Regions from separate parts of the Fundicoccus sp. Sow4_D5 genome, predicted to be linked through region 2. Evidence: riboswitches for the same ligand, from Rfam matches in the RefSeq annotation. Region 2 holds a riboswitch; each other region holds the start of a gene.
The links. A riboswitch is a leader RNA that binds a small molecule or an ion and turns the genes downstream of it on or off. The one in region 2 is predicted to bind cobalamin.
Positions count from the first base shown of each region.

Region 1: it holds a riboswitch for cobalamin, as region 2 does, so the genes downstream of both, ACTQ45_RS04785 (DUF4430 domain-containing protein) here and ACTQ45_RS11255 (methionine ABC transporter ATP-binding protein) in region 2, are expected to answer to the same signal.
Region 3: it holds a riboswitch for cobalamin, as region 2 does, so the genes downstream of both, ACTQ45_RS09980 (glutaredoxin family protein) here and ACTQ45_RS11255 (methionine ABC transporter ATP-binding protein) in region 2, are expected to answer to the same signal.

Region 1 is NZ_JBQKLF010000002.1:88,814-95,908, forward strand. It holds gene ACTQ45_RS04765 (ABC transporter ATP-binding protein) at 1-702, shown strand, start outside; gene ACTQ45_RS04770 (ABC transporter substrate-binding protein) at 996-1,922, shown strand; gene ACTQ45_RS04775 (ABC transporter ATP-binding protein) at 1,915-2,631, shown strand; gene ACTQ45_RS04780 (ABC transporter permease) at 2,628-3,365, shown strand; adenosylcobalamin (AdoCbl) riboswitch at 3,446-3,597, shown strand; gene ACTQ45_RS04785 (DUF4430 domain-containing protein) at 3,757-4,203, shown strand; gene ACTQ45_RS04790 (ECF transporter S component) at 4,179-4,742, shown strand; gene ACTQ45_RS04795 (cache domain-containing sensor histidine kinase) at 4,999-6,798, shown strand; gene ACTQ45_RS04800 (response regulator transcription factor) at 6,800-7,095, shown strand, end outside.
Region 2 is NZ_JBQKLF010000010.1:111,173-118,267, reverse strand. It holds gene ACTQ45_RS11285 (GmrSD restriction endonuclease domain-containing protein) at 1-620, shown strand, start outside; gene ACTQ45_RS11280 (DUF4385 domain-containing protein) at 1,062-1,508, shown strand; gene ACTQ45_RS11275 (DUF2254 domain-containing protein) at 1,580-2,899, shown strand; tRNA gene ACTQ45_RS11270 (tRNA-Thr) at 2,998-3,070, shown strand; gene ACTQ45_RS11265 (phosphoribulokinase) at 3,248-3,712, shown strand; gene ACTQ45_RS11260 (hypothetical protein) at 3,848-4,135, shown strand; cobalamin riboswitch at 4,295-4,489, shown strand; partial or broken gene ACTQ45_RS11255 (methionine ABC transporter ATP-binding protein) at 4,618-5,136, shown strand; one part of gene ACTQ45_RS11250 (IS3 family transposase) at 5,152-6,074, opposite strand; one part of gene ACTQ45_RS11250 (IS3 family transposase) at 6,074-6,722, opposite strand; gene ACTQ45_RS11245 (NIL domain-containing protein) at 6,818-7,095, shown strand, end outside.
Region 3 is NZ_JBQKLF010000008.1:107,682-114,776, forward strand. It holds gene ACTQ45_RS09965 (hypothetical protein) at 1-120, opposite strand, end outside; gene ACTQ45_RS09970 (sugar-transfer associated ATP-grasp domain-containing protein) at 299-1,018, opposite strand; gene ACTQ45_RS09975 (ribonucleotide-diphosphate reductase subunit beta) at 1,036-2,244, opposite strand; gene ACTQ45_RS09980 (glutaredoxin family protein) at 2,256-2,480, opposite strand; adenosylcobalamin (AdoCbl) riboswitch at 2,639-2,781, opposite strand; gene ACTQ45_RS09985 (putative quinol monooxygenase) at 3,164-3,505, opposite strand; gene ACTQ45_RS09990 (6-phospho-beta-glucosidase) at 3,637-5,067, opposite strand; gene ACTQ45_RS09995 (glycoside hydrolase family 1 protein) at 5,122-6,546, opposite strand; gene ACTQ45_RS10000 (HAD family hydrolase) at 6,577-7,095, opposite strand, start outside.

The sequences.
Region 1 (7,095 bases), on a different contig from region 2:
GGTAAAAATATTCTGGATGGTGTCAGCTTCAAGATGGAACCAGGTAAATCCGTCGCCCTAGTTGGACCAACCGGTTCTGGTAAAACGACGATTATCAGCTTATTGAGCCGTTTTTATGATGCGAACGAGGGAAGCATCCAAATCGATGGGCATGATTTGCGAGATATCACGATGCGTTCCTTGCGTAAGCAAATGGGTGTCATGCTTCAAGATACTTTTATTTTCTCAGGCACCATTATCGACAACATTCGTTACGGTAACCTAGATGCGACTGAAGAAGAAGTCATCGAAGCTGCCAAGACTGTGAGGGCGCATGATTTTATTATGAACCTTAAGGATGGTTATTATACCGCCGTTGAAGAGCGTGGGAGCACCCTGTCAGCAGGGCAACGCCAGCTGATTGCTTTTGCACGAACGATTATTGCCGATCCGCGTATCCTAATTTTGGATGAAGCGACCAGCAGTATCGACACGGAAACGGAAGAATTGTTACAAGAAGGCTTACAAGAATTATTGAAAGGCCGAACATCCTTTATTATTGCCCACCGCCTGTCAACCATTCGCAACAGTGACCAAATTTTCTACATCGAACAAGGTCGCATTGTCGAAAGCGGCAGTCACCAAGAATTATTGCAATTACGTGGCCTCTACTATCAATTGTATCAATCACAATACAACCAACTCCTAGAGCAAAATAGTTAAATCAATCATACTGCGAGCCTCTCTTACTTGAAGCAATCAAGGGTTAGGGGCTCTTTTTGTTACCTTAGAACAGTCGGCAAATGGGGTGAAAGCCAAGATTGTGTATGTTTTATCAGCCGGCTCTCTGGAGAAGCAGTGAACAGACCAAAGAATGCTGTAAGGTGTAAAGGACTATTTTGCCTGTGTTTGGGGTATTTTTCTTTAAAGACTATCTCGAAATTTAATTAAATATATTCCAATGATTAGGCGTATATGTTAAACTAATCACATTAGAAAATTGGAGGAATGATGGGATGTCAAAATTATTAAAGTTACTGGTGTGTGGTACGTGTTTACTCGGGGCTTTCTTGCCCAGCAATTTAGTTGTAGCTGCGCAAGCAGAGGATGAAGCGGCTGTCGATTTGTTAGTCGGTGTCATGCCAGCCACGGATGCGGCGCCGATTTTCTGGGCGGATGAGTACGGTTTGTTTGAAGAAGCCGGGATCAATGTCCAAGTGGAATTATTTACCAATGCGACCCATCAACAAACGTCAGCCCAAGCCCAACAAATTGATGTCTATATGGCGAGTTTGGTCGAATTTTTAATTGCGATCGAAAACAATCCCGAAGCGGGTGCGATTACGACCAGTACGGACGGGGTCTTTCCTGTGGTCGTGTCACCCAAGTATGATGGCGGAAAAGACGTCAGCATTGGCTTGATGGAAATCAGTGTCACGAATTATGTGGCCGATTTATTTTTAAGCGATTATGCGTTGGATAAACAGTTTATTGCAGAAGTTCCGTTAAGAATTCAGATGTTATTGGCCGGGGAATTGGACATGGCGGTTCTGCCAGAGCCGATGGCGTCAAATGCGCAAGCCCAAGGCTTGGAGAAATTGTTAGTGAGTGAATCGGACGATTTTTCTCCGAATGTGATGATTTTCAATCAAGCGACCTTAAGTGAAGAAGCCGACAAAGTGGCTGCCTTCCATCAAGCCTATAATGCGGCTGTTTTAGCGATGGAAGGACAGGAAGAAGCGGTCAAGGCTTTGTTGCTTGAACGCATTGGTTTAGATGAAAGCATCCAAGACTTATTGGTGCTACCAACTTATCATCTAACTCGCTTGCCGAGTGAAGAAACTGTTGAAGCAGCTCGCGTTTGGTTAGAACAGTTGTTGGATCAAGACATTACGGTGCCCTATGATGAGTTAGTTGTTGAGGACTATGTAAGCCATGATTAAAGCTGATTCCCTAAGACTAGTCAGTGGTTCGACCGTGATTTTAGACGACGTCACGGTCGAGATCAAGCGGCATCAGACGACCGTGATTATCGGACCCTCTGGCTGTGGGAAGTCAAGTTTATTGCGTGTACTTGCGGGTTGGCAACCATTGACTTCGGGCAGCCTTGAGCCGAATTTAACAAGCAGTGAGGTAGGGTTGCTCTTTCAAAATTATCAATTATTTCCATGGCATACGGTTGAGAAAAATCTACGATTAGCCTTGCAGGCCTTAAAGTTAACACGCAAAGAACAAAGCGAGCGTGTCAAAGAACTGGCGCAGACTTTGGAGCTTCAGTCACTTCTGCAAAAGTATCCTCACCAAATTAGTGGCGGACAGCAACAAAGAGTGGCCTTAGGGCAATTACTAGCCAAGGAGGCAAGCTATTTATTTTTGGACGAACCGACCTCTGCCTTAGACGCTTTTACGAAAGAAAAAATTCAAGACTTACTGGTCAGTTTGCAAAAGAAACACCATCTAACGATTGTTTGGGTCACGCATAGTATCGAGGAAGCGGCTTTTCTTGGACAGAATGTGTGGGTGATGGAAGAAGCCAGCGTCATAAAAAGTTTGCAGAATCCCTTAGCTGCCAGTGAGAATTACCGGCAACAGGCCCATTATTTTGAGCAACAATTGTTACTACGACAACTTTTGGGAGGCGATCAGCGATGAAACAAATGCAGTCTAAAGTTTATGCTAGTTGTATGGTCCTGCTTGTCTGGTATGGCGCTTACCGTGTGTTGGAGGCATTTATCGTACCGAATCCTTGGCTTGTATTTGAGTATTTGTGGCACGAGTCGCTTGACGGGAGCTTGTGGCTACATATTCAAGCTAGCTTATGGCGGATTTTATGGTCAGTAGCGGGCTCCTTATTCTTGGGTGCCTCATTAGGTTTACTGGCAGGCAGTTTCTCACTTGTTGATCGTTTGTTAACGCCAATCGTCTATTTGTTTTATCCTGTCCCACGGGTGGCCTTCTTGCCAGTCTTTTTACTGTTATTAGGCTTAGGTGAGCTGTCAAAAGTCGCCTTAATGATTGCAGTAGCAGCGTTTTATATTTACATTCCTTTGCGTGATACAGTCAAATATTTGCCAAAAAGTTACTTGCAACAAGCCCGGCAATTTGGCTTTAATGCTTGGCAGACTTTGAGGTATATTATTTTACCATGTGTGGCACCAGAATTATTGACGGCCTTAAAATTAACATTAGGGACAAGCATGGCAACGTTATTTTTCGTAGAAAATTATGTCACCCAGTGGGGTTTGGGCTATTTTATTATGACGAGTTGGTTCAAATCGGATTATATTGCCTTGTATGCGGGCATCGTTTTACTTAGCTTACTAGGCAATATCCTGTTCGCTTTATTGGGCCTCGTTCAAACACTCAGCATCAAGTGGCAAGCTTGAAGTAGCTGTTAAATTTTCCTTACTTCTTTCTGTCAAGACTTGAAATAAACTTGCGTTTGGCCTAAGATAAATTGAGATAGAATTACCGTTCAAAGACAGCTGAAAGATGGAAGTTTGGTTCAATTCCAACACGGTCCCGCCACTGTAATCATGTGACAACATGTAGTCAGATCTTTCTTTCAGTTCGCTAATTTTTGCGATGACTATTCCGAGGCAGAATAGAATCGTGCAGCAGTCTATGTAGGGGTACATAGGCTGTTTTTTTGCATACAAGGTATGGCTGTTTTTTCTAGACCGGATGAAAAACATCTCAGGTAGCTCTGCTTGTGTCGCTGTTTTAGCAAATAATTGGCTTCTATCAAAGCTTAAGTTTACTAAGGAGGAATTATTTATGAAAAAATGGTTATTACTTTTATCAGCATCTTTTGTCTTGGCAGCTTGTGGTCAAGAGGTTGCAGAACCCCAGGTTGACACGTCAGCTGACACATCGACAAGTGTCGTTGAAAGCGAGGTCAGCTCAGAGCTTGCGAGTTCAGAAACAGATGCTGACTTAGTTGAGGTCACAGTGTCCGTAACGGAAGATGGCGAATTAATTACAGACGGTGAACAAGTAGTCGAAGTCGAAGAAGGTGCACTGTTATTAGATGTGATGAAAGAACATTATGCTATCACAGAAGACGGCGGCTTTATCTCAGCCATTAATGGCGTAGAACAAGATGAAGATGCAGGCAAATGGTGGATGTTTGATGTCAACGGTGCAATGGGCGAAACCGGTGCGGCAGAAACTGAATTACAAGCAGGTGACTTAATTGAATGGAAACTAGAGGCCTTCGAATAAAACCAAGAAAATACTTTAGCGTTCAAAGAATTGCTGTCTTAGCTGCCCTAACCGCCATGAGTCATGTTGGGCGCTTGCTCTTCCAATTTATCCCTAATGTTCAGCCAATGACGACGATTCTCTTACTGATTGCGCTAGTGATGGGGACTGTTGACGGGCTGGTTGTCGCTTTATTGTCCTTGTTACTATCCAATATGTTTCTAGGGATGGGTCCTTGGACAATGTCACAATTTATTGCGTTTACAGTCGTTATATTAGTGACGGGTTGTTTGCGACCAGTCTACCGTTCAAGCCGCCTAAAGCCACTACTGAAACGTGGCCTGTTTATTGCTTTTGCTTTTCTGACAGGTTTGCTGTACGGCTTTGTTATTTCGATAATCGATACTAGATTATTCGGCATTGCTAATTTCTGGGTCTATTATTTACAAGGCCTATCCTTTGATCTATTACATGCTGCTGGAAATGCTGCCTTCTTCTTAATCTTGGAACCAATTCTGGTACCCTTAATTAAAAAGCACAGTGGCTTGTCGTTCAATTAAAGACAACAGGACCAATCAGACCAACTCATAATGACTGGCCGAAAGGTCGTGTAGGAAAAATCCATCATCAAAAGCACTCATTGACGCATAGGCTTTCAATGGGTGCTTTTTGTTTTCTCAAAGGTATAACGAATGAGTCAATCTTTACAAAAGAAAAAAAATCAGGCACAATGTTGTTAACGGATACATTAAAGTATATACTTTAACGGATGGCTCATTCATGGTAAAAAGCAGCACAATCAGGGGTTGAAGCATAGTGAAAATTAAACAATTTTTTCAAATGAATACAATTAAGAAGCGACTCTACTTGATTTATGTAGGGCTGCTTTTTATTCCCATTATTCTGGTAGGCTATTATATCAGTGTTGAAATCCGCTCGAATCAGATCGATACGAAAATTGAAGAAATCGAACAGAATACCATTCGGACAACGAATGATTTAATCAGAACCTTTGAATTGATCATCCGCGTCTCTGACTGGATTTACCAAGATGAGCGACTTGCTCAAATTGTCGGGACCCAGTTTCAGAATATCTATGACGTTGTGCAAACCTATGAAACTTATAGTCAGTTTTCTGACTATATAAAATATTATCCCGAAATAGATTATTTACGTTTTTATACGGATAATCCTACCCTCTTGAGTAGTGTCGGCTTCCATCCAGTCACCCCGGCTATTACTTCAACAGCTTGGTATCAAGATACGATCGAAAAACGTGGACAAATCGTCTGGCGCATGATTGAAGATCCCATCACTAGGGAAAAAAATTTAAATCTGACGCGCTCAGTCTTTCGAAACAATCAGTTTATTGGTGTGGTAACCATTGCAGTGTCGACCGATGAAATCAATCAAATGCTAGCCAACTCAGGTAACAGTACTTTTTTAACATTGGATAATAATTTAATTTTTAACTACACGAGTCCCGAGTCGCCAGAAGAAGTCTCTGATTATTACCGCTTATTGGCTTTAGAAGGTGACCGAATTGACTTGAATCACGCGAATAGTGAGGAAGAAAGTATCCAAGGGACTGGTAATCAACTCACCTTTACGGTACAACCCGTTCCTTTGAATAAATCCTTGATTTCTCACTTTGAAATCGTTGGGACGGTGCCGACCATCAGCATAACCCGAGAGGCGAACCGCGTTTTAGTGACCGGTTATTTAATTATTGGTTTTGTCTTCTTGATATCCCTATTGATTTTAACGCGCTTTATTCAGCACTTTAATCGCCGCGTTTTACTCCTAAAAGAAAGTATGACCAAAGTGTCTCACGGTGATTTTGATATACCAAACAATTTGACTGGTAATGATGAAATTACGGATATTTACCAAGAACTACGAACAACGATGGGAAGTCTTCAGACCTTATTAGAAGAAGGTTACCAGTATGAAATTGATCAGAAAAATTGGCAACTTGTCAAAAAAGATGCCGAATTTAAATTGCTAGCCAGCCAGATTAATCCACATTTTTTATACAACACCTTAGAAATGATCCGCATGAAGGCGCTAAAAAATAAAGACCCAGAAGTTGCTGAAACGGTCAAAATATTAAGTAAACTGATGCGAAAAGCGCTTGAACGCGACCGTGAAGAAATGACATTGAACGAAGACTTGGCCTTTATCGAAATGTATTTACAAATTCAAAAATTACGACTAGGTGAGCGTCTGACCTATCGTATTCACATACAGACGACAAAAGAGTATATGATTCTTCCCTTATTAATCCAACCGATTATCGAAAATGCTTTTATTCATGGCGTTGAAAAAGTCAGTGGCCCTGTGAGAGTCTCACTTGAAGTGCTTGTATTAGACCGAGATATAGCGATCGTTATCCGAGATAATGGTCGGGGCATTTCAGCAGAGAAATTGGCCGACTTACATGCCTTGTTGAAAAATGAGAAGGAAGCCAAGCGGATTGGCATTAGTAACGTTCAGCAGAGAATCCAACACTATTACGGTGTGAACTATGGCTTAACTATTTCTAGCGAAGAAGGAAAAGGAACAGAAGTTACTATTTTATTACCACAGAAAATAAATGAAAAAGGGGAGCAATAAGATGCATTCAGTCTTAATTGTAGACGATGAGCCAATTGTACGCGAAGGACTCGCCTATATTATCGATTGGCAAGCAGCAGGTTTTGAAATCATCGCTTCAGCTAGCGACGGCCTTGAGGGAATAGAAATGATGAAGCGCTATCAGCCAGACGTGGTCTTAACCGATGTCCAAATGCCAGAAATGGACGGCATAGAGATGGTTCGTTATGCCTGTGAGAATGGCTTACGCCGGGAATTTATTATTCTATCGGGTTATTCAGAGTTTACTTACGCAAAAGAAGCCATGTCTTTAGGGGT
Region 2 (7,095 bases):
TAGCGACACTAACTGGAAAATATTCCTCATCACCTGAATCTCAAATTGATTTCGATATAAAACGTTTTAATGAACAAGATCCTGAAGTTTATTTACATAGAACGGAACAAGGTGAATTAGGAGACTCTTACTGGGAAACGATACTGCCGGATAACTATAATACAAACAGTATAAGAAGTCCTTATTTCAATGTGTTCTTAATGGCACAAGTATTCAATAAAACAAAAGCCTTTCTATCAGATAAGATTACAGTTCAGCAGTTATTAGAGGAAAGAGGGGATCTTCACCATATTTTCCCTAAAAATTACTTAGTTAAGAATGGTTTTAAGCAGAACCAATACAATCAACTTTCAAACTATGTATATGCGGAACAGCCAATTAATATTCGAATTAGTAATCACGCACCTAAGGAATATCTCGGTCGGATTATGGAACAAATTAAAAGCGGACAACTAGAATTAGGTGAAATACAATCGATACAAAAATTGGAACAGAATTTTAAAGAGAATGCGATCCCTTTAAATCTTATAGGGATGGATATTGCTTCATATAACGACTTTCTAAATGATAGAAGACAATTAATGTCAGAAGTAGTACGTTTATACTATAATGAGTTATAATTTTTGGTAATAATTATAGAAATGATATCAAGTAAAACATGAGTTCAAAGTATTAATCACAAAACACCAAAAGGCTTGTATAAAAAAAGCAATAAAACTAACAAAAGTAAATAAAAAAATGATAATTAACATAGTATCCATTTTATAAGAATCTCAAGCCCATTCAAGTAAATCTACGGTGGCTACTTGAGGTTTTTTTGAATCGTACCAAATAGCTAATAGATTTTATTACCTATCGATGATACGGACATTCGTACCATAAATGATGATAAAATTGAAAACAATTTACAGACAAATGTTAGCGAGACCTTTACGAATCTAGCTTTTTTGTCTTCCGGTTAGGAGCAGACAAGATAGTTGCCTGGAACACAAAATTAACGTCATGTTTAGTAACAAAACTAAACAGAAAAAGTGAAATGGATCGACATGAGGGGGAATAACATGGCATTTGATTATGAACTGGATTTCGCTCAGATAAACTTCCGGGACCAGCCTGAATTGTATCGAGTGGGACGAGGAGAACAAGGGGTGCTTCTGGTAGAACCTTATAAGAGCGAGATACTACCACACTGGCGTTTTAAGACTCCGGAAATCGCTAAAGTATCTTCTGACAAAATCTACCAGCTGTTTTTGGCTTACCAGACAGCCGGTGATTTTGTCGGCATGGATATGGCTCGGAAGTTTCTTCAAATGGGCTACACTAGATCTAGACGTTACGCCAATTATAAAGGTGGCCGAAAATATGATGAAAATGGCGACATAAAAGAAAGAATACTAGACGAAGAAAAAGCAAAGTCAGCCGCTATCTTTGAAGAGAAGTGGAAAATTGTCAGGGAAGATGAGGCGTATTTAAAGTTGAAGAAGGAACATCAGAAAAAGTATGGCTAAAAAGAAGTCATTCCTATGAAGCGAATGGTATAATAGAGAAAATAATTCTATCAAGGGAGGGGTAATAGATCATGGTCAAGGCATTTCGCTTATTTTTTGAAGATAAAAGTATTTGGCTTATTTTAGGAGGGAGCGTGCTCTTTTCTTTCATTTTAGCGATTGGTGTTATCCTGCTCGACACAAGGTCGATTAATGTGTTGGACTATTTCCCGACTGTTTTTCTAACGAGCGTCAATTTGGCCAAATCAATCTTGAGCCTGCTAGCGGGCTCCCTTTTTTCAGTGGCGACCTTCACGTTTGCGACGATGTTATCGGTCATTTCGTTCTATTCTTCTAATTTCAGCCCCCGGACGGTCGAGAATTTTCTCTTGCAGAAAACATCTATGCAAACTTTGGGGATTTTTCTTGGTGGTTTTATTTACTGTCTTTCCTCTTTGTTTTTTATGCGCAATTCAGAGGATGAATATTTAGTTATTTCGGCCTCCATTGCCTTATTGTATGCCCTTGCCTGCGTTTTTTACTTTATAAAGTTTGTTTATAATGTGGCGATATCCGTACAATTGGACCATCTTGTGACGAAATTGTACAAGGAGGCCGAGTCAGTTGCGGATGAAACGATTGATTACTTTCAAGAAATGCCTTTGTTTGATCATCTTCCTCAAATAGACACGCTACACATCTTCACAGTAAATGCTAACGAGAGTGGTTATGTTGAATATATTAATTTTAATCGACTAGTTGAACTGAGCAAGGAATTCAAAGGCACCATGGTACTACATTTAAGAATAGGAGAGTTTATTTCCACAAATCAGCCGGTCGTCGACTTATACACTAACCGAAAAGTTGAAGATGAATCACAGCTCCAAGCGGCAATAAACCGCACCCTAACTTATGAAGAAAAACCTTCTTCTATGTACGATCCAAATTTTGCTCGAGCTAAATTGATTGAAGTAGCTCTGAGGGCGGTTTCGCCAGGCATAAATGATCCTAATACCGCCATTTATATCTTAAACTACAAGGCTTTGTTGGATTCAAAATTTGCCAGTATACCAGGAAGGTTTGTGGTAATGGGCGAAGACACTGATGAGACATTTTCTTCGGGAGGTAACGTGATTTATGATTTCAATAATTTTCCAAAAGACTTATATGAAAGTTATTGGCAATTAATTCACTATATGAAGCAAGATATTTCTGGAGTGGTGGCACTGTTTGACTCTTTGTTGACAGTTGCTTATTCTGCACATCCGAAGAAGCTAAACTATATTAAGGATTACAGTAATTATCTGTTTAATCTAACGAGTCCCAATTTTACGGAAAGACTAGATATTCAAAATATCGAGGAACGCCAACAACGTATTCTAGGGATTAACCATCCTGAGTTAGAGGAATGAGCTTGAAACTGAAAACTAGCTGTGTTATTTTTCACTAAGACCTTTACATTTTGGCTGAAAGGTTTATTATATTCTTTGTAGTTCAAAACACAAAGAATGCCGGTTTAGCTCAGTTGGTAGAGCATCGCACTCGTAACGCGGAGGCCGTAGGTTCGATCCCTATAGCCGGCATCACATTAATTTAGAAGGTACATCGAGGTTTAAAACCTGAGATGTACCTTTTTCTGTCTAGTATTTCCCAAAACCAAATCGTCACACATCCATCAGTAAACTTGCAGGAGAAGAAGATGTCGCATTATAATGGAACAACCGTAAAGTAAATCCTAGTCAAAAAAAGAAAGTGAAAAATTGGAAGCAATAGTACAGAAAATCTTAGAGAAACTGAATCATCAAACATATGCTGCCAAAATGACAGCTTGTCACCCGCAAGCCCACCATTTGCCAGCTTTAAAACGAGACATTCAAATGATTCGAAATGGACTAGATTTTTATACCATCGAAACGGAGTATATGGCTAGCTCTTTAATTTCATCAAGCTATCCAATTAGTTTCATCGAGGGCATGAGCATTACATTTTTAGAGTTAGGCTTATTTGATCTATCGATTTATCTATACTGTGATAGCGAAACAGAGCTCAGAAGAAGGGAAAATCGTGATGTCATAGAGCGGGGCGTCAAACTGACTGATTTAAAAGAGTTCCACCCACAGCGGCGAATTCAGTATGAACGGTTTATGCACCCTTACAGCGAACACTTTGATGTCGTGATAAACACGTCTAACAACAATTTTGTGTTAGAAAAATTTGAGGTCTAGTGGTCAAGGTCATATGGTTGTGAAAAGGCAATTCCAACGCGCGATAAAACGTTACGGTGTCTGACACTATACTTTGAGTTAAAGGAATAGAATCAGAATGAATTTTTGCAGTCAAATAAAGTTGGGAGGATAAGCATGATGAGCAATAAAAGTGAGAAAATCAATCCAAAAAGCATCAAGCAAAAGAAAATAGAAGTAGTGGATGGCTACACAATCAAGTACCATGCAAGTGGCGAGACCATCTGGTCAAAAGGCAAAATAGTTGACGACCAACCAGAAGGCTATTGGGAATGGTACCGCATTGATGGCACCATTAAGCGTTCAGGCTACTTTGAAAAAGGAGACCCGGTGGGCGAATGGATTACCTATGATAGCAAAGGTGAACCATATAAAATCACCCAACGTGAAAAAAAGCGAGGCTGAAAGTTTATTCCAGCTCTCTTTCTATGTAAGACAATCTGTCTAATTGTGCTATTAACCTTACTTTATAGAAATCTAAATAACCTATGATTAGCTTAATGAATATGTTGCAATACTACATGTAGTGTTAATGGGTTTAAAATATAGTGTTACAATACAATATATAGTGCCTAATTATTTGGCGGCATCGCAATGCCTTAAAAGGGAATCCAGTTGAAAGCTGGAGCTGCCCCCGCAACTGTTAGTGTGGACGAATCAGTAAACCACTGTATCACCTAGCTGTAGGTTAGGAATACGGGAAGGGCTGTAGTAGGACGAAGCATGAGCCAGGAGACCTGCCAAATAATTTAGTTTCTATTTTTCGGGGATGGAAAAGAAGAAACGATGGAATTCTAATACAGACTCTCTATCGTTTTTTTGCCGTTCATCCATAGATGAGCGGTTTTTATTTGTAAGTAAATGCAGTATTTAGAGGAGGTACATATGTGATTGAATTACGTGATATAGATGTGATTTTTCATGACGATGATCGTGTCGTCACAGCGGTGAAAGATGTTTCGATGGCAGTCGAACAAGGCGAGATCTTTGGAATTGTTGGTTATAGTGGTGCGGGGAAAAGTACGTTAGTGCGGACGATTAACTTGTTACAAAGACCAACTAAAGGAACAGTCAATGTCAATGGACAGAATTTAATGGAGTTAGCACCTAAAGATTTAAGGGAAGCTCGTAAGAAAATTGGGATGATTTTTCAACATTTTAACTTAATGGAATCACGCACGATTTTTGAAAATGTCGCTTTCCCATTAAAAGGCAGCGGATTGAATAAGAAAGAAGTGGCTGCGAAAGTAGCTGAATTGCTCAGCTTAGTTGGTTTGAAAGAAAAAACCGATAATTTCCCTAGCCAATTATCAGGAGGTCAAAAGCAACGGGTTGCGATAGCGCGTGCCCTCGCCAATGATCCAGATGTCCTGTTGTGTGATGAAGCAACAAGCGCCTTGGACCCTGTAATAAAATAAAATTTAAGCTGCAACCTGATTCCGAAACTCCAATGGTGTCAGGTTGTTTAATTTAGATTGGAATCGTGTTTCGTTATAAAACCTGATGTAACTATCGATAGCTTCTACTAATTTTTCATAAGTCAGAAACTTTTTTAAATGGTAACATTCACATTTAAAATGGCTAAAGAAGCTTTCAATAGGCGCATTATCTAACACTTCACCTGTACGCGACATACTCCTAATATATCCTTGTTGTGTCGTAAATTGACGATATTCACCAGAAGTATATTGACTACCGCGATCGCTATGAATTAAAATGCCTGTTTCAGGTGCAACCTGAATTGCTTGATTTAAGGTATCCATCACTAAAACGGTATCATTTTTTAAGCTCACTTGATAGGCAATAATTGAGCCATCATAAAGGTCCTTTATTACACTTAGATACGCTTTCTGACTCATACCAAAGAAGAGATGAGTAATATCTGTGACCCATTTTTCATTGGGTCTATCTGCGCTAAATTCACGATTCAGTCGGTTGGGTTCTATATTACGATAACTCGCTTGAGCACTATACCCCTTTGCGCGGCGAATATGGGACTTCAAGCCCATTAATTGCATTAAGCGGCGAATCCTTTTCAAACTATAATTTCTTGAGTGATAACGATTAATATGTATCTGTACACGACGATAGCCAAAAATCCCCTCATATAATTGGAAGACCCATTCGATTTCAGCCATTAGCCAGGCATTTTCTTGATCTAGTACGGTTTCTTCACGATTTAGCCACTTATAGTAGCCGGAACGTGACACCTCTAATAAATTGCATAATAGGGTAATGGTACAGCCTGTTTCTTCGTGATGCATCTGAATCGCTTTAAACTTAGAATCGTTTCTTACTGCTGTGGCGGTTACCGCCTCCTTTCGATTTCTTTCAACTTTTTTATTAGACCATTCTCTGCTTCTAAATAGGTATTACGACGCTCCAACTCTTTGATTCTCAGTTGAAGAATCTCTTGTTCACTCAGCTTGGATTTCGACTCTAACGTACGGCCACGTCGATCAATTAATGCATCGGGGCCATGCGCTTGATATTTGCGAACCCATTGATAAACTTGCGAATAAGAAACGTTGTACAAATCAGCCATCTTCTGATAATTTTTATCTTCTGCCAGACAGTGTTGTGCAATTTCCAATCGTTCCTGGTGTGTTGTTTTACGCGCTTTAGTCATCGTCGATCTCCCTTTACTAATAGATTTTAAATCCTCACCATTAGTATACTGTTTAATCCACGTTCTTAACACTGAACCATCAGAGATGCCATATTTTTCACAGCATGCCTGTGAACTAAGGTGACCGAATAAATAAGCTTGAACAGCAGCATATTTAAGTTCGTTCGAATAATTCTTATGTGATTTAGATACTTTCAACCCTTCTAAGCCATCCAGTTGATATTTTCTAACCCAAGCTTCTATCGTTAAGGGATCGACTAAGTAGTCTCGTGCGACTTGACTGTAACTATGATATTCTTCAGTAACACGTCGAACTGCACTAACACGCTCCTCCAATGTATGTTTAGTTGTTCTTCCTGACATAGAAATAGCCCCCTATAAAAGTAGTAGAGTTTTTTTATTTCTCTGTCTACTTTATAGAGAGCATAGCAAAAACAATCAGTTCGATTCTCGATTTATTGAGAGAATTAAACGAAAAACTAGGTCTAACGATTGTCATTATTACGCATGAAATGTCAGTAGTAAAAGACTTATGCCATAAAGTGGCGGTCATGGAAGATGGTCGTATTCTGGAGCAAGGTACCATTATTGATATTTTCACCCAGCCAAAAGAACAACTAACAAAAGAGTTTATTGATACTGCAACCCATTTTGACCAAGAATTGGCTACCGTTTTACAACATCCAGAAACGCAGCAATTAAATCGCGATGGGATTCTCGCTCGCTTGAGTTATGT
Region 3 (7,095 bases), on a different contig from region 2:
CTCTGGATTGGGTTCAATGTCAGCCCATTCTGCTGCTTCTTCCAGCGTAGTTCCATAAGGAAGACCACTTGAGGTAAGTCCCGCAATAAATTCAAAGCCATAATGCTCCTCAAGCGTCATCTGAATTACTACAGAATCTTTGTTCTTGTTTTTATTTTTTTCACAACCAACACCTCACATCCATTAAAAAGCGAAGGAGTATGCTTTTTTTATCTACTTCTAATTATACTAATAGAAGTATTCTGTCCAAATTGCTTGAAATTGTCGTTTTTCTAACATCTTTCCTAGTAATGGAGTCTTAAAGCACTTTATGATAGTGGTAAAAAGCCTTAGCTTTCGGATTCGCAAGGATTGGCTGATGCACTTGATGTAAACTAACTCCTGGTTCACTATTTCCTTCTAATAAGCAAATGCCAGAATTCGTTACGACTACATCCCAGCCTACATATTTAATTTGCTTCATTTCGTAAACATGATTGGCAACAGACAGCATCTTAGTTTTTATTTCTGGCCAATGTGGCACTGACTGTCCAGTCAATTGCATCCCTGTATCGGGATGTTTTTCATACCAGTTAATAACTCCTTGATGAGGAATCACGGCGGCTTTACCTAATTGTCCCGTGTCAAAGGCAATAGAGAGACTTAAGCCTCTTCTCCGGAAATTGTCCGTCGGCATCGATAGACTGGTTCCAACTCGGAAGACCGAAGCAGCAATAAATGCCTTCTGAGTAAACGGATCAATCATCGTAAGCATTCGAATCGTATTTAACGTCTCAGGAAATAATGCTTGAGCAAATTCTCCTTGTTGAATAAATTCTGAGATAAAGTAATCATCCAAATTATCGAGATAGTCTAAAAACATCGGAGGAGTCATAGTTTGGCTATTTCTATGAATTTGTCCATCGGCCCAATAAACAACTGAAACACCCCGGCCTTCAGCACCGTCAATTGGCTTGATGACCAGTTTCACGTTGGGATGCGTGGTCAAATAAGTCAACAAGCCCTCTGAATCTTGCAACTCTTCGTTTCGAGAAATTAGTTGACCGATCTCTTCTCAAAGAAATCCACATGTTTAGTTGCGACCACTTCATCATCAAACCAATCTGTTTTTGCAACTTCCACCTCATCCACTTCGAAAATTCGTTCGAGCCCAATGAATTCAAGTGAATTATTCAGTCGATTTTTAATAAATTCTTCTACTGTATAGCGCGGAATAAAATCCAATTCCCCATCTTCAAAGATCCAATTCAAAACCTCGTGTTCTGAAATATATGCGTCGCGACATAACTCATAAATATCTCGAGCCATCTCTTCATCAAACCACTGGGGTTGCTCATTGCGAATCGTGTTAATGAGATCAATCCCAAACTCCCCATGAAGCTGTTCTTCCTTAGAAGTCGCTTCAATCACATTGGATATTCCACTAAACAGATTTTTGTGTTTATTGAATGCCATAATTATTAGAAATTGGCTGAATAAAGAAATATGTTCAATGAAAGCCGAAAATAATAAAATTGCGATCGTGTAATCCCGGTTGCTACCATTTCTGGCATAATCATTATGTTTCTTCAAATAGTTAACGCGATGGTCAAGTGCAGGTATTTCTTCAATTCGTTCGAATTCACTATTAAGACCTAATAGTTCTAATAGATGGGCATAAGCGTCACTATGATGGACTTCGGATTCTGCAAAGGTAAAGCCAACATTCGCAAGTTCTGGTTTAGGGAGACGCTTATACAAATCCCCCCAGAATTCTTTAACATCTACTTCAATTTGGGCAATGGCTAGCATAGAATTCTTTATCGCGGTCCGCTCATGTGGCTGGACATTAATTTTATAATCATGAATATCACTCGTATAGTTGTATTCCGTATGCAGCCAGTAGGAGTGTTGAATCGCTTCTTTGTATAACGCTAATTCTGGATACTCAAAGGGTTTCAGATTCTTTCGGCCTTTAAAAATATCTGGCTTCCGTTCTTCAATTCGCTCATGGCGATAAAGTATATAAGCCTTGGCGGTCTTAGTAAACAGGTTCAACATGAGCTTTTCTTCGACTAAGTCTTGGATCGTTTCTACATCGAGCGATTCTTGATCAATCCCGTTAATAATATTCTGTGTCACACTTTCGATATTTTCTTCTGTCATTTCTTTAGTTTCATTATTAGCTTTAGTGATCGCGATTTTAATTTTTTCTCTATCAAACTCTACGATATCACCCGTACGTTTTATGACTGTTTTGATCATTGTCTGCTCCTTTATAAGTAATCTAATATATCAATAAACTCACTATATTTAATGAATTCATCATCAATCCTTATGCGTGGTAAAGATGTCATACCACGTGATTGAAGTAATTCAAGGGCTGGTTCATTATGACTGACATTCACTTCACTATAAGTAACTTTTTTCATACCTAACCACTGCTTAAGTAGCTGGCACTGACCACAACCATCTTTGGTGTATAGCTCGACTTTCTTCATGCTGGCCTCCTCTAAAATTTATTACAGGATATTCCTCCAGAAGTTCCTGCACAATTTTAGCCAATAAAAAAAGACTATGTACAGAAAGCTCCCAGGCCTTTGTCATAATCTTCAAACTTTAAAAAGGACACAAAATGTCCAAAATAAGCAAACAGATATAAACAAATGTTACAAAACCCTGAGATGTAACAATTATTGTTCATAGATGGAGATCTGACTTGCCATTAAATAATGGCTCACAGTAGCATAGGGACTGTGCTGGATTTACACCAGCTTCACCTTAATCTAGATTTACTGCAAGTCTATTTGACCAACACTGAAATAATTGATTATCTAGACAAGTAAGCAAGAGAAAAACCCGAGATTACATCATCGTAATCTCGGGTTTTTCTAATTTTTAAATTTATTTCTGTCAGTTACTTTATCCGCATCATCATTTTAAGATCTGTATTAATCACGAACGCCCTACCTTTGTACTGATTTTATCATGCTTTACAAACTCGCATCGTGTGCTTCAACAAATAAGTGATAAGGACATGGAAATTTACCTGACCAAATATTACTTACTTAAACTTTCGCTTATAATCGCACTCTTTATCTCACTGTCATACTCCAACAGATAATTTCTATCATCTAGATAAATCATGATATGCCTGTCTGGAATCTTCTCTTGAAATTGCAGTTTAGTCCGCTTGCGACTCGCGAATGAAGGTCGCATCATATTCGGGAATTCCATTAGTGTCACTAACGAATCGTTCGACGGTCATCGTCAAGTCATATTTCTCTCGCAAGGCAATGATTTCATCCATCATCGGGGACTGGTGATGCGCATCGAGTGATGATTGCTTAGCCCATGCATCGATTAAAAGAATTGTTTCTGGTTGGCCAAGTGGCGTGAAGTACTCATAGCGTAAGTTGCCTGTTTGTTGACGAATCCGATCAACTAGTCCTTTTTCTTTCATCTCACGGGCAAATTGCTGGGCCTTATCTGCTTTTCCAGTGTAATAAATATTGATGCTTATCATACTCAAACTCCTTTCTGTAGAATAATTATTCTCCGTTCTGAGATAGAACTTCTTTGAAAAAATTTTTTAGAACAAATACGACTCACTATCCCGCGTTGCCGTAAGATTGTGAGTCGCATTCTAGCATTTGATTAAATAGTTTCGCCGTTTGAGGCAATCACTTGCTTGTACCATTCAAATGATTTTTTCTTCGTACGGTTCAAGCTACCATTACCTGCATCATCGCGGTCCACATAAACGAAGCCATAACGTTTCGACATTTCGCCTGTCGAAGCAGACACTAGATCAATCGGTGCCCAACTCGTGTAGCCCATTAAGTCAACACCATCCAATGTCACAGCATCCCTCATAGCACTGATGTGATCGCGTAGATAATTAATACGGTAATCATCTGCAACATAGCCATTCTCGTCCGGTTTATCAATGGCACCTAAACCATTTTCAACAACGAAAAGTGGTTTTTGGTAGCGGTCATAGATTTCGTTCATCGTCGTACGCAAGCCCAAGGGATCAATTGGCCAACCCCACTCACTGACTTTCAAATACTGATTCTTCTGACCTACAATAATATTACCCGAGGCTTTTTCATGTGCATCAACATTATCCGGATGGACTGACATATTCGACGTGTAATATGAGAAGGTAATGTAATCGACCGTGTTTTCTTTCAATAGTTCCTTGTCGCCCTCTTCAAACGGAATTACAATACCTTCGCGCTCAAAAGATTTAAGGGCATAAGCTGGGTAGGCACCTCGTGCTTGCACGTCCACGAAGAAATAGTTATTGCGGTTATCCTGCTGGGCTTGGAAAACATCTTTAGGATTGGGTGAAGCTGGATAGAATGTCCCTGCCGCCAACATACTGCCTACCCTAATGTTTGGATCAATCTCGCGAGCAATCTTCGTTGCGAGTGCACTTGCGACCAGTTCATGGTGAATCGCTGAGTATTTCGCTTGCTTTTCATTCTCGCCAGGTTCGAACGTTAGACCCGCACCCATAAATGGTAAATGAAGAATAATGTTAATCTCATTAAAGGTAATCCAGTAACGGACTAGACCTTTGTAACGTGTGAATAAAGCGCGTACTAAGTTCGCATAAAAATCCACAACTTGACGGTTTTTCCACCCACCATATTCTTTAATTAAATGAATTGGCATATCAAAGTGAGTAATAGTCACTAAAGGCTCGATGTTATGCTTCTTCAGTTCTTTGAAAACATTCTCGTAAAACTTTAGTCCTTCTTCGTTTGGCTCAGCTTCATCTCCCATAGGGAAAATTCGGCTCCAAGCAATACTCATTCTGAACACTTTAAAGCCCATTTCAGCATAAAGAGCGATATCTTCCTTATAGCGGTGGTAGAAATCCACACCAACTTTTGCTGGATAGTGATGTGCCTCATCAAAGGCTAAGTGAAGTTTTTTACCTAAGCCAATTGGGAAACGGTCCTCGCCGTGTGGCATGACATCGACGTTCGCCAAGCCGCGTCCACCTTCATTGTAGCCACCTTCGTACTGGTTAGCAGCTGTAGCGCCACCCCATAGAAAATCTTTTGGAAAGCCCATTAATTATTCCTCCTATTATAAGTGAGAGTTTGTCTTGATTGGTTAATTAGTCATTTACTCAGCGTCGTATAAACTTGCCCCATTCGTGCCGATCACTTCTTTATACCAGTTGAAAGATTTTTTCTTATAACGCTTCAAGCTACCTTCTCCATCATCATTGCGGTCAACATAGATAAAGCCGTAACGTTTAGACATTTGAGCGGTTGACATGGATACAAAGTCAATCGGTCCCCAAGAAGTATAACCAAGCAATTCTACGCCATCTTCAATTGCTTCGCCAACTTGTTGTAAGTGAGCTTTCAAGTAAGCAATTCGGTAATCGTCTTCAACGGTAAAGCTACCTGCGCCATCTTCAATCAGTACATCTTTGGCACCTAAGCCATTCTCAACAATGAAGAGTGGCAATTGATATCGATCCCAGAAATCATTTAAAACAAGGCGTAGGCCAATTGGGTCAATTTGCCAGCCCCACTCTGAAGAGTCTAAGTATGGATTTTCTAACCCTCGGAAAATATTGCCTTCACCACTCTGATAAGTTTCAGGATCATGAGCTTGAACTAATGAGACGTAATAAGAGAATGAAATGAAGTCGACCGTATGTTCTTTTAAGATTGCGGCATCATTTTCACCAAATTTAATTTCAATGCCTTGTTCGCGCAAATGACGTTTTAAATAACCTGGGTATTCGCCACGAACATGGATATCTGTAAAGGCATAGTTCTCATTCATAAAGTCTCTAACCGCTAGTTGGTCTTTAGGCTTTGGCGTCATTGGGTAAGTTGGCATCGAAATGACCATACAACCGACTTGCATCTCAGGATTAATCTCTTTAGCAATTTTAGTAGCTGCTGCAGAGGCAACTAATTGGTTATGAGCCGCTTGCCATTTATCAGCTAAAGTAACTTCCATTTCCTCTGGAAAAATAGCTCCGTTAGCTGGTGCGCTTATGATTGAATTAACTTCATTAAATGTTAACCAATATTTTACTTTATCTTGATAACGTTCAAAGACTGTCCGAGCATATGTTTCAAAGAAGCCAATCACTTTACGGTCAATCCAACCACGATAGTTACGAGCTAAATTCAGAGGTGGTTCATAATGCGACAAGGTCACTAATGGCTCCATGCCATGCTTATGCAGTTCATCAAACAAATCATCATAGAATTGTAGTCCTTCTTCGTTTGGTTGGGCGTCGTCACCGTTTGGATAAATTCTTGACCAAGAAATCGATAGGCGGAAGACTTTGAAGCCCATTTGTGCCATTAAAGCTATATCTTCTTTGTAACGATGGTAGAAATCAATTCCTTTTAATTTTAAGTTCTCTTCTGTTGGTTCTAGAGTGGGTGCTGTCATTAAGCCTTTTGGCATCACATCTTGCACACTCAGTCCACGCCCACCCTCGTTATAAGCGCCTTCTAATTGGTTTGCGGCTGTAGCCCCTCCCCATAAGAAATTTTCTGGAAATTTTGGTGTTGTCATAATATATTTGCTCCCTTCAATTCTAAGTAACTAAATTAAACCAAAGTGTTTAAACGCATTATATAAACCATCATCTGAAACTGCATCCGTCACGTAGTCAGCCATGGCTTTTATTTCTTCGCCACCACTAGCTACCGCAACTCCAACTTCAGCATACTCCAACATTGGAATGTCCACTTTGGCATCCCCTACCGCCATTGTATGTTTAGGATTTAACTTATGATGGCTTTCTAAAAATTCTAAAGCTGTCCGTTTATTTATCCCGCCACGCGCCACATCACCGAACAAGGCATGCTCACCTTTACCACCCCAAGAATTCACTTGAAAATCAGCAAAGTATTCCGTCGCATCTAAGTAGTCTTGATAAGTATTTAAGATAAACGATATTTTATTGACATCCTCACGTACAGGCTCTGTACCGTAAATCATATAGGGGAAGGCGTCATCCACTGAGAATGTTTCATCCGTTTCCACACCTTTACCTTCAACATAAGCACGCATGGTTTCTTTGCCACGTTTTTTAAAATTAGTCGAAGCATACAGTCCTGA